2 regions of the Paenibacillus bovis genome follow, and region 1 is predicted to be linked to the other one. Evidence: a T-box and tRNA genes for the amino acid it is inferred to sense, from the RefSeq annotation. Region 1 holds a T-box; the other holds one or more tRNA genes.
What was found. A T-box is a leader RNA that pairs with one kind of tRNA and senses whether it is charged. The one in region 1 lies ahead of AR543_RS14900 (glutamine--tRNA ligase/YqeY domain fusion protein), so its partner is inferred to be a tRNA-Gln.

Region 2: it encodes a tRNA-Gln, which carries the amino acid that the T-box ahead of AR543_RS14900 (glutamine--tRNA ligase/YqeY domain fusion protein) is inferred to sense. The anticodon was not compared.

Annotation. Positions count from the first base shown of each region.
Region 1 is NZ_CP013023.1:3,505,451-3,511,596, reverse strand. It holds gene AR543_RS14920 (cation diffusion facilitator family transporter) at 1-891, shown strand, start outside; gene AR543_RS14915 (ArsR/SmtB family transcription factor) at 975-1,352, opposite strand; gene AR543_RS14910 (ArsR/SmtB family transcription factor) at 1,645-1,989, shown strand; gene AR543_RS14905 (arsenic transporter) at 2,125-3,423, shown strand; T-box leader at 3,472-3,754, shown strand; gene AR543_RS14900 (glutamine--tRNA ligase/YqeY domain fusion protein) at 3,898-5,574, shown strand; gene AR543_RS14895 (TetR/AcrR family transcriptional regulator) at 5,696-6,146, opposite strand, start outside.
Region 2 is NZ_CP013023.1:1,358,667-1,364,812, forward strand. It holds rRNA gene AR543_RS05770 (23S ribosomal RNA) at 1-757, shown strand, start outside; rRNA gene rrf (5S ribosomal RNA) at 828-944, shown strand; tRNA gene AR543_RS05780 (tRNA-Thr) at 1,096-1,171, shown strand; tRNA gene AR543_RS05785 (tRNA-His) at 1,220-1,292, shown strand; tRNA gene AR543_RS05790 (tRNA-Gln) at 1,310-1,384, shown strand; tRNA gene AR543_RS05795 (tRNA-Lys) at 1,391-1,466, shown strand; tRNA gene AR543_RS05800 (tRNA-Leu) at 1,508-1,591, shown strand; tRNA gene AR543_RS05805 (tRNA-Gly) at 1,602-1,676, shown strand; tRNA gene AR543_RS05810 (tRNA-Gly) at 1,808-1,878, shown strand; gene AR543_RS05815 (ketoacyl-ACP synthase III) at 1,937-2,926, opposite strand; gene AR543_RS05820 (GNAT family N-acetyltransferase) at 3,495-4,688, shown strand; gene AR543_RS05825 (amidase family protein) at 5,140-6,146, opposite strand, start outside.

The sequences.
Region 1 (6,146 bases):
CATGGGCACAATCATTCTCATGCACATAATGCGAACAAAAAGGCGCTGGGCCTGGCTTTTTTCCTGATCGCTGCTTTTATGATCGTGGAAGTGATCGGGGGGATAGTGACGAACAGTCTGGCATTGCTGTCAGATGCAGGGCATATGTTCAGCGATGCGGCTGCACTCGGACTCAGCTTTGTCGCCATGGTATGGGGGCAACGTCAGGCCAGCGGTACCAAAACATATGGCTACAAGCGTTTTGAAGTACTCGCGGCATTTTTGAACGGAATTGCTCTGGTCGTTATTTCACTTTATATTTTCTGGGAGGCTTTCCAGCGTTTTAGTGAGCCGCAGAATATTATGAGCTCGGGAATGCTGACGATTGCTATTATTGGACTGATCGTTAATATACTGGCAGCCTATATCCTCATGAAAGGCGATACTTCCGAGAATTTGAATATCCGTAGTGCCTTTTTGCATGTTATCGGTGATCTGCTCGGTTCGGTAGGGGCGATTGTGGCCGCGCTGCTGATTATGTTCTTTGGCTGGACATTGGCGGATCCGATCGCGAGTATTATTGTCGCTGTACTTGTACTAATCAGCGCCTATCGGGTGACCCGGGATTCTGTGCATATTCTGATGGAGGGCACGCCTGTTCATATTCACACCGAAGAGATTACCCGTGAATTGGCCGGTATCCCGCATGTACAGGGTGTTCATGATCTGCATGTATGGTCGCTGTCATCGGATTTGCCACTGCTGAGCTGCCATCTGATTATCGATGATACCGCCAACGGCAGTCAGATCATGAAGTCGGCACGCGAGCTGATCCAGCAGCATTATGGAATCGGTCATATTACCATTCAGCTGGATACGCCAGATATGAAATGTGAGGGCAACAAGCATTAAAATAAATGCCAAAAAGGAAGTCTCCGAATAGAGACTTCCTTTTTTTGTATGGTCATATGGAGCAGGCTGCACAGGCACAGCGATTATTTATGGGTCAAATGCTGGTGGGTCTGTCTGAAAATCTCTTCTACATGATAATCATCCAGTGAATAAAAAACTGTTTTGCCGACTTTGCGTGGTTTGACGATACGCATATTGCGCAAATAACGGAGCTGGTGGGATACCGCCGACTGGGTCATATCGAGCACTTCACAAATATCATGGACACAAAGCTCTTTCTGAAGAAGAGCATAGATCAACCGGACGCGGGTAGGATCGCCCAGCGCTTTGAAAATTTCGGCCATCGACAGCGCCGTATCATTATTAATCAGTTCCTGCTTCATACGAGCAAGTGCCTGCTGTGAAGCTTCCGTAGCATCGTTGCAATGGCTGCATTCTTCTATAATGGCTTCCTGCTTCACGTTTTTCACCTTCCTCGCAAATCATATATTCTCATTATAGCAAAAATCGTTGCGATTACGAATAGTGGAAATAAAAAAGCGTAAATCAATAACATAAGAGATGACAACCTATAGACGAGAGTGTAAAAGTTTGACGATGCAGTATTTCTTTATTAATATATAAGCATATTATTATATAGTGATTAACGCTGATGACTCTGGATATGGCATTATAGAATATATATATGGATTGACCTATGGACTTTCCATAATAGGAGGGATCAAGTTGGAGATGGAGCTTCATTTTAACAAGCTGGATCAAATGACAGAGTTGGCGGAACAGATCAAGTTGCTGGGTGATCGGACAAGGTTGATTATGGTAGCGCTGCTCAAGGAACGAGAATGGTGTGTATGTGATTTCGTGGATATTTTTGAAATCTCGCAGCCCGGTATCAGCCAGCATATGCGCAAGCTGAAATCCCACAAAATCGTTAAAGAAGAACGCAGGGGGCAATGGGTCTATTATTCGCTCAATATTGCCGACAAGCCACATATTCAGGCCATACTCGATCATCTGCCCGGCAGTAACGAGATTCTGCGTATGCTGAATAAAACAGAATCAAGCTGCAGCAGCCCGGACAATGACCGCTGCTGCTAATATAGCTATATCCCTTTTAAAAAGTAGCAGACTTCGGCTAATTACGGGTACAGGTGAGGATAAAGTGATTCAATAGGTGGCTTGCCTGTTTAACATTACGAATATTGTTATGCTGATCATGTGGAGGAAGTTATTGTGCTTAATGTAATTCTGGCGATTGTTATTTTTGTCATTACTCTTGTTTTTGTAATCTGGCAGCCGCGAAATCTCTCGATCGGCTGGACAGCATGCGGAGGTGCTGCTCTGGCTTTACTAGCGGGTGTAGTGAATCTGCAGGATGTATGGGATGTGACGCAGATTGTATGGAACGCAACATTGACATTTGTTGCGATTATTCTAATCTCGCTTATTCTCGACAAGATCGGATTTTTCGAATGGGCGGCGCTACATATGGCCCGTATCTCTCACGGTAACGGGCTGCGCATGTTTATCTATGTGTCCCTGCTGGGAGCCGTAGTATCGGCTTTGTTTGCGAATGACGGGGCTGCACTGATTCTGACGCCGATTGTTCTGGCAATGGTGCGTGCGCTGAAGCTGAGTGACAAGCATATTCTGCCGTTTATTATGGCGAGCGGTTTTATTGCCGATACTACTTCATTGCCGCTGGTAGTCAGCAATCTGGTGAATATTGTCTCGGCAGACTATTTCCATATTACTTTTATGGAATATGCGGGCCGGATGATAGTACCGAATCTGTTTGCCCTCGGAGCCAGTATTCTGGTGCTGTACATCTTTTTCCGCAAAAGTATTCCAGGTACATTTGACGAGAGCAATCTCAAGCCTCCGGTAGATGCGATCAAGGATATCCGTATGTTCCGACTGTCCTGGTGGGTACTGGGATTGCTGTTGGTAGGTTATTTTGTTAGTGAATTTTTTGATATTCCGGTCTCGCTCGTCGCGGGAGTGATTGCTGTCTTTTTCCTGATTATGGCGAACCGCAGTGAAGCAGTGCCGACACGTGAAGTAGTCAAAGGTGCCCCTTGGGCAATTGTATTTTTCTCGATCGGGATGTATGTGGTAGTATATGGTCTGCGTAATGCAGGTTTGACCGACATATTGGCAGGCATGATTCAGGTGACCGCGGATCATGGGCTGTTCACGGCTACCATGGGCATGGGCTTTCTCTCTGCCATACTGTCTTCTGTCATGAACAATCTCCCGACAGTGCTAATCAATGCGCTGGCTATTCATGGGACTACCGCTGCAGGAGTGATCAAGGAAGGGCTGATCTATGCCAATGTCATCGGATCCGATCTGGGCCCGAAGATGACGCCGATTGGATCACTCGCCACATTGCTCTGGCTGCATGTGCTGAATGGCAAAGGAATTCGTATCTCCTGGGGAACGTATTTCAAAACAGGTATTATCCTGACTATTCCGACCCTGTTCCTGACGCTGCTGGGATTGTACCTGTGGCTGCTGTTGATTGCATAGATGTAACTATTGTCAAATGCACTTCCGAATGATAGTATAGTTCCAATATTAAATGCGATGATGAGAAGAGTAGAATAAATCACTTTTTGTACAGAGAGCTCCAGCCGCTGAAAAGGAGTCAAAAAGTCTTATTTGAAACAAGCCTCTGAGCAGCGGATCGGACCGGATCAACCGGGTATGGTACGACAGGCGCTCCTGTTACAGAGCTAGGGTATAACCGTCAACCGTCTGCTGATCAAAGCAGATTGGCATAGCGGCGTACCTGATAAGGCGGATATAGTGATATATTCGCAAACTGGGGTGGCACCGCGATCAGAATCTCGTCCCCAAGACTATATGTCTTGGAGGTGGGATTTTTTTGTTGTGTCTGTAATCTCGTTCGTACAAGGAATATCTCCGGTATAACGAGCGCAATAAACGAGAAGAAGGATCTGGCAGTTGTAACAGCCGAACCCATATCAAGGAGGTCACCCCATGACGATAATGAACGAGAATCACTCCCATTTTATTCATAAAGTAATTGAAGAAGATATTCGTAACCATGTGTATAGTCGCCCTATAGCGACCCGTTTTCCACCGGAGCCGAACGGTTATCTGCATATCGGCAGTGCTTTTGCGATTATTACCAATGCAGAGCTGGCCCGGCAGTATGAAGGAGTATTCAAGCTGCGGATGGACGATACCAATCCACTCAAGGAAAGTATGGAGTACGTACATTCGATTGTTGAAGATATAGAGTGGCTGGGCTATCGTCCGCAATTGCATTTTGGCTCCGATTATGCGGAATATTATTATGAAGCAGCAATTCGGCTAATCCGTAAAAACAAAGCCTATGTCTGTGATCTGACACCGGAAGAAATGACGCTGTACCGTGGCACCCTGACCGAACCCGGAATCAATAGTCCTTATCGCAATCGCTCTGTCGAAGAAAATCTGGCATTGCTGGCCGATATGCGCGCCGGTCAAAATGATGCCGGAACCCGGGTGCTGCGGGCAAAGATCGATATGGCCTCTCCGAATATGACTTTGCGGGACCCCGTATTGTACCGGATTATTCACGCCCCGCATTACCGTACAGGAACAGAGTGGTGTATATATCCGATGTATGATTTTGCCCATCCGATCCAGGATATGCTGGAGGGAATTACTCATTCACTCTGTTCGATCGAGTTCAAAGAACATCGGCCGCTGTATGAATGGGTACTGCATGAACTGGAAGTGAAGGAGCCACCCAAACAACGCGAGTTCGGACGGCTCAATATTACAGGAGTTGTAACAAGCAAACGGTATCTGCGCGAATTGGTAGAAGGAGGTTACGTCGACGGATGGGATGATCCGCGACTGCCTACACTGCAAGGAATGCGACGTCGGGGATATACACCAGAGAGTATTCATTCCTTTTTCAGAGAGATTGGAATGATTCGTACCAGCAGTACTGTGGACATGTCCATGCTAGAGCATACTATTCGTCAGAACCTGAAGCCAGGCACACGCAGCGCCATGGTCGTAATGGACCCGATCAAGGTAGTCATTACCAACTATCCTGCAAATAAAACCGAGTGGCTGACCATAGAGAACAATGCGGAGAATGAAGAAATGGGTACACGGGAGCTTCCGTTTACGAGAGAGCTCTGGATAGAGCGGGAAGACTTTATGGAGGAACCGATTCGTGGATTCCACCGTCTGTCTCCGGGAGTGGAAGTGCGACTGAAAGGAGCTTATTTTATTCGCTGTGAGCATATCGTTCACGATCCTTTTTCAGGAGAGATCGTGGAACTGCACTGCACGTATGATCCGGCGACACGAAGCGGCAGCGGCTTTACAGACCGCAAAGTCAAAGCAACGCTGCACTGGGTATCGGCTGCCCACGGTGTTTCTATAGAGGCGCATCTGTACTCTTCACTGCTCCGCGAACCAGATGCGGTGTCTACAGGGACGGTTGATTGGCAGGAACGCATCAATCCGGAATCCCTGATCCGCATGATAGGCTGTATAGCGGAACCATCACTTCTTCAAGCATCGGCAGGAGATCGTTTCCAGTTTATCCGACACGGTTATTTCTGTGTAGACTCTAACTATACAACGGCTGAGCGTCCTGTCTTCAACCGAATTGTATCTCTCAAAGATTTCTGGAAAGGCAATAAACGATAAAATTTACGCAGACAGAGCTGTATCTATACCTGTTCGTTTTAACATATCGTAAACGTTTTGAATTATCATAAACTGCGACAAAAAGCGCCCTTCGGATAGCCGAGCGGCGCTTTTTGTGATTCTAATTCTCCTCGTCCCTGATCGCCTGCTCAATCCCGAGCAAAATCAGTTTTAAGCCAAATTCAAAAGACTGATGGGTACCCATCACCTCATACCCTTTATTATTGAACATTCGGCGGAAAAGACCGGCTTCGTCTTCGCTCATGGAATCTAGGAGGGACAACATTTTGTCACCCGGCAGGGTCTCCCCATTATCGGAGATAGCTTCAACACTGCGCTGATGCTGGTAGTCATCCATTACAAAATAAAAAATGTAATTCACAAAAGTAGTCACTACCTGAAATTTCTGATCGGATCGCAGCGGGGTCGATTCTACGCAAAGCAGCATCCGGTTGGTAAAACGGATAATATCCGGTTCATTGGGCAGTGTTATCATCATAATCTGGGTCGAGCAGGGATAACGCATAAGCACGCGGCGTATAACCGCAGCGATCTCGGTCATCTGCTGCTTC
Region 2 (6,146 bases), 2.1 Mb from region 1:
AGAGGGAGCGCAAGCTTCCTTGGAGGCGCCGTTGGGATACCACCCTGATCGCATCTGAGTTCTAACCTGGTACCGTGATCCGGTACAGGGACCGTGTCAGGTGGGCAGTTTGACTGGGGCGGTCGCCTCCTAAAATGTAACGGAGGCGCCCTAAGGTTCCCTCAGAATGGTTGGAAATCATTCGAAGAGTGTAAAGGCATAAGGGAGCTTGACTGCGAGACCTACAAGTCGAGCAGGGACGAAAGTCGGGCTTAGTGATCCGGTGGTACCGCATGGAAGGGCCATCGCTCAACGGATAAAAGCTACCCTGGGGATAACAGGCTTATCTCCCCCAAGAGTCCACATCGACGGGGAGGTTTGGCACCTCGATGTCGGCTCATCGCATCCTGGGGCTGAAGTAGGTCCCAAGGGTTGGGCTGTTCGCCCATTAAAGCGGTACGCGAGCTGGGTTCAGAACGTCGTGAGACAGTTCGGTCCCTATCTGTCGTGGGCGCAGGAAATTTGAGAGGAGCTGTCCTTAGTACGAGAGGACCGGGATGGACGCACCGCTGGTGTACCAGTTGTTCCGCCAGGAGCATCGCTGGGTAGCTACGTGCGGACGGGATAAGCGCTGAAAGCATCTAAGCGTGAAGCCCCCCTCAAGATGAGATTTCCCAACTAGTAAGACCCCTTGAAGACGACGAGGTAGATAGGTTGGGGGTGGAAGTGCAGCAATGCATGGAGCTGACCAATACTAATCGGTCGAGGGCTTATCCAAATAAGCTTCTAAAGCAGCGGTGTTTCGTTTCGGATTCAGTTTTCAGGTGATTAACCTGGTAAGTAAGACGTTTGGTGATGATGGCGGAGGGGTTCCACACGTACCCATCCCGAACACGACCGTTAAGCCCTCCAGCGCCGATGGTACTTGGACCGCAGGGTCCTGGGAGAGTAGGACGTTGCCAAGCGTTTCCCCATTGGGGATTTTTTTTCGGCCATTTCGTTATTCGTTGCTAAACAAATAACTGGAAATGGTGAAAAAGATGGCTTTAAATTTGAATATTATGCTTGATATTTGTTGCTATAATATTCAAATATCTTTGGAAATTTTATTAATATGCCGGTGTAGCTCAGTTGGTAGAGCAACTGACTTGTAATCAGTAGGTCGGGGGTTCAAATCCTCTCGCCGGCACCATTTTTTCGAATTAAAAGTAGTTTCTGCTTTTAATGGGGATTTAACATGGCGGTCGTGGCGAAGGGGTTAACGCATCGGACTGTGAATCCGACATTCGCGGGTTCAATTCCCGTCGATCGCCCTTTATGTTCTTAATATTGGGGATTAGCCAAGCGGTAAGGCAACGGACTTTGACTCCGTCATGCATAGGTTCAAATCCTATATCCCCAGCCATTATTAGAGCCATTAGCTCAGTTGGTAGAGCACCTGACTTTTAATCAGGGTGTCGAAGGTTCGAGTCCTTCATGGCTCACCATTTACCTTTTGTAAATGGAATATAGTTTTTCTTTGTAATATGCGGTCGTGGCGGAATTGGCAGACGCGCACGGTTCAGGTCCGTGTGGGCTTACCCCCGTGGAGGTTCGAGTCCTCTCGACCGCATCCTTATTACGCGGACGTGGCTCAGCGGTAGAGCATCGCCTTGCCAAGGCGAGGGTCGCGGGTTCGATTCCCGTCGTCCGCTCCATATATATTTTGGGTGTCAGAATGTTAAAGCAAATAGCGTAAGCTTTCTTGCTACTTAGCAGTATGGCATTTCTGTTTTGGGTTTGATAAGGTAACCATATGTTACTTGATCAGATCTTGATCCCTTGATCCGCGGGTGTAGTTCAATGGTAGAACTTCAGCCTTCCAAGCTGATAGCGTGGGTTCGATTCCCATCACCCGCTTAATAAGAAAAGGATGTCTGACTATGTCAGGCATCCTTTTTAGTTTATCCAGTAATTGTTAGGATTTGGGATTCCATTTGATGAGCATTCCCATTTGCGTTAAACCGGCTCCAAACCCATACATAATAAGTGTATCTCCGGATTTTAGCTTGTTGTCTTCAATACCCTGCTTCATAGCGAGAGGAATAGAAGCAGATGAAGTATTGCCATACCATTCTGCACTGGTCAGCGCCTGGGCTGGAGATAGACCGGATTTTTCAGTAATGGAATCAATCATTTTCAGATTGGCACTATGAGGTGCGAACCAATTGATTTTATCAAGGGTATATCCGGTTTGCAGCAACAATCGTTGGATTCCCTGAGGCACTGTGCGAACAGCCCATTTGTAGACTTCCCGGCCATTTTGGTAGATCTTGCCGTCTCCATTCATTGTTGCTCCTGCAATCTTATCAGACAGGCCACTGCGATATACATGACAGCCTCCGCTGCCATCACTATCGGTTACTGTTCCGATAAAGCTTGGCGCTTGTGCATCGTATTCTACGAGTGCCGCACCGGCGCCATCGCCAAATAATATACAGGTGTTGCGATCGGTGTAATCAACTACTTTGGTCATGGTCTCGGCAGCGACTACAAGCACTTTGCGATGTAGACCCGAAGTAATAAAGCTGTTGGCCATATGAAGAGCGTATACAAAACCCGCACAAGTCGCATTGAGATCAAGTGCGCCTGCACGAGAAATATTAAAATGAGACTGAATCTGAGTGGCTACACTTGGAAATTGGTAATCTGCTGTCGTGGTAGCGACAAGAATAAGTTCTACATCATCCAATTGAACAGGATGGTTATTTAGCATATTTTGAATAGCCGCTATACCGAGATCAGAGCTAAACTGGTCTGCTGCGGCAGCTCTGCGTTCACGTATACCGGTACGCTGTACAATCCATTCATCTGAAGTCTCGACCATTTGCTCCAGATCGGCATTCGTAATTCTATGCTCGGGTACATAAGCACCCAATGCTGTAATTCTAGCGGTAGATACAGTCATATCATTCACCTCAACTAAGTATGGGTATGGATTAGGATGTGTGCAAAAATTATATTTGATAGAGCATGGAACAAAATGAGGAATTAAAGAAGAGGAACAACAACCAATTAGGATAAATTATAAAGAGGTAGCAAACGTATTTTAATATTTGATGTATCTTAATTTAATATATATATTAGTGCCTGGTATTAGTACCAGATACTAATTTAATATAACGTATTACAGGTAAGAAGTAAATCATAAATTCAGTATATCAGTATTTGAAATGAATTACGTTGAAGAGTATAGATTATAGGAAGTAGACATCAGGAAGTAGGCAGCAATTACTGGTACAATGAGAAGATTGCAATAGAGTAAAATGAAATGCCATAATTAAACGATATAGTCCGCTTCATAGTCACTTCATAATGTGCTTCACAGTTTTTGGGAGTCGGCTTATTGCGGAGCAGCTATATTATGTCTTGATAAGCATCCGGTTCTAAAGGTTCTAAAAGATCTTAACTGTTCTAGAAAATACTAACTATAGGTTCTGGAAAATCATAATTATTCGAATGAGGGGATGAGCAGGATGGAAATCAGGCAATTAACCGCAGAAGAATTTGGACAGCGTATGGAGCTGTCGATGTATGCTTTTCAATACCGTAAATCGACAGAGGAACTGGAAGAGATCAAGCCTCGCTTTAAGCCGGACACCGTCTGGGGTGTTTTTGAAGAAGGAGAGTTAAGTGCGCAGCTTACTTTGCTGCCGATGGAGACGTACATACAGGGGCAGCGTTATGCTATGGGCGGAATTGCAAGTGTAGCTACCTGGCCGGAGAAAAGACGACAGGGATTTGTTGACCAGCTGCTGCGACATGCTTTGCAGCTCATGAATGAATCGGGGCAGTCGGTTTCGTTTCTGCATCCGTTTTATTTTCCTTTTTATCGTAAATACGGATGGGAGCTCTACATCGACTACAAAACCTATATCATTCCTACAGCCCTTTTACCTGCCAAAGTCCAGTCGGAAGGCCAGGTAAAACGGGGTATAAAAGATATTAAGCTATTGAACACGGTATATGATGCCTATGCTGCTCAATATAATGGCACATTGATACGAACCGAAGAATGGTGGACTTATTCTGTTCTGGATTCGGAGGTGACCCAGACGGCAATCTATTATGATGCAGCCGGACAAGCTCGTGGTTATTTGCTATATGAAGTGAAAGCACGGAAGATGGAGATTGATGAGCTCGTTTATCTGGATGAATCGTCGCGGCAGGCGCTGTGGACCTATATCGCCAATCATGATTCCATGATTAACGAGGTTACACTCAAAGCTCCAGTCGATGACAGTCTTCCTTATCTGCTGCGTGATCCACGCATTCAGCAGCAGATTACTCCTTACTTCATGGCTAGAATAGTAAATGTAAAGCAATTTCTGGAACAGTATCCGTTTACTCCGGGAGCCGTACAGGTTGTTACTATTACGGTCAATGATTCGGTTGCCGGATGGAATGAAGGGATATGGGAACTGCTTATCAATGAATCCGGTCAGGCTCAAGTGAGTCAGCGTAGTGAGCTTCCTGAAGGTGTACAGCAGGATATTCAGCAGTACAGCAGTATTCAGACGGATATTCAGACATTAACAGCTATGTTGATGGGATACCAACGTCCATCGGAATTGTATCGTTGGGAACGATTAACCGGTAAAGAGGAAGCCGTTGCTATTCTGGAGAGTCGTATAACGAGGACTACTCCATATCTAATGGATTTCTTCTAAAAACTATTTGAAGATTAGTCCACGATTATTTTCGGAATGACTGACTATTTGAAGTGGTTTTTGAAATGATTTCTGAAGTATTTTAATGAGTGGGATGATTTCCCGGATGGCAAAATAACAAACAAGGAGGAGACACAGACTGTGTTCCTTCTTTAGGTAAAAGCGTTTAATTACGGTAGCGTGGAAGTTGAACAGGAACAAATCATAAGACATCTTGAATGGTGGAACAGATAATATGAAAAAACGATCTTCAGACAGAATATGATCTGTCTGGAAGATCGTTTTTTGGTTGCAGCAGCAGTCTTTATCTTTATCTTTATCTTTTATCTTTTGTCTGTTATCTTTTCTTTTTTTAATTATTCTCTACTTCAGTCTATCGCAATACCAAGTGTATATTCTTCTATATAATTTGGATGCGTTCGTTTGCATTCTTTTCTGTTCTACTTGTTATTTATGGGGTGAGGGCGGGTGGTTTGCGGTTATGGGTACCTTGTTCATAACTGTAAGCCAGTTTGATCAGGGTACTTTCCTCAAAGGGGCGACCCAGGAATTCGATACCTACCGGTAAACCTTCCGGAGTAAAACCAGCGGGAACTGTAATAGCCGGAAATCCGGAAAACGGGCTAAGACGGTTGTTGTTGCCGGATTCCTGTTGTTCGCCGATCTTGGCGGCAGGCTGGGTTGTGGTTGGATAGACGATCGCATCCAAATTGTTATCAGCCATCACTTTGAGCAGAGCATCGCGTGTCACTTTGGTACGATTCAGCACAATATCTTTGTATTCCTGTGTATCCAGTGACTCCAAAGCATTGCGTTTTTGCATGGAATCGGTCTGAGTAGGATCGAACTGACCGGATTTGAGAATCTCTGTCAGCGTATGATATGGGGCATCTTTTCCGAGACTCGCGAGATAATCATTCAACTGAAACTTGAACTCATAGCCGCTCAGGCTGGGGAACTTCATAATCTGCGTCAGATTGGGAATCGAGACAGGGACTGCTGTAGCACCAAGACGCTGGATATCGTCTACAGCTCCATATACAGCTGCAGTCACAGACTGTTCTGCCGGAGAAGTACCGAACAATTCATAGGCGACTCCGATTCGTGCTCCTTTCAGTCCGTCTGTCTGGAGGCTATCTGTATAGCTGTCCGGAATATGGCCTACACTGTACGCGGTAGCTACATCATCCGGGTCGTAACCTGCGGTAGCATCCAAAAGAGCAGCTGCATCCGCTACGGTACGAGCCATTGGGCCTCCAACATCCTGGGTAAGAGACAGCGGAATAATCCCATCACGACTGCTTAAACCTACAGTAGGACGTATACCAACCAGGCTGTTAAAAGCAGATGGAATACGGATCGATCCGCCTGTATCGGTGCCCAGACCGGCTGCAGCAAAGTTGGCTGCAATCGCAGCGCCTGTACCACCGCTGGAACCTCCAGGATAATGATTGGTTA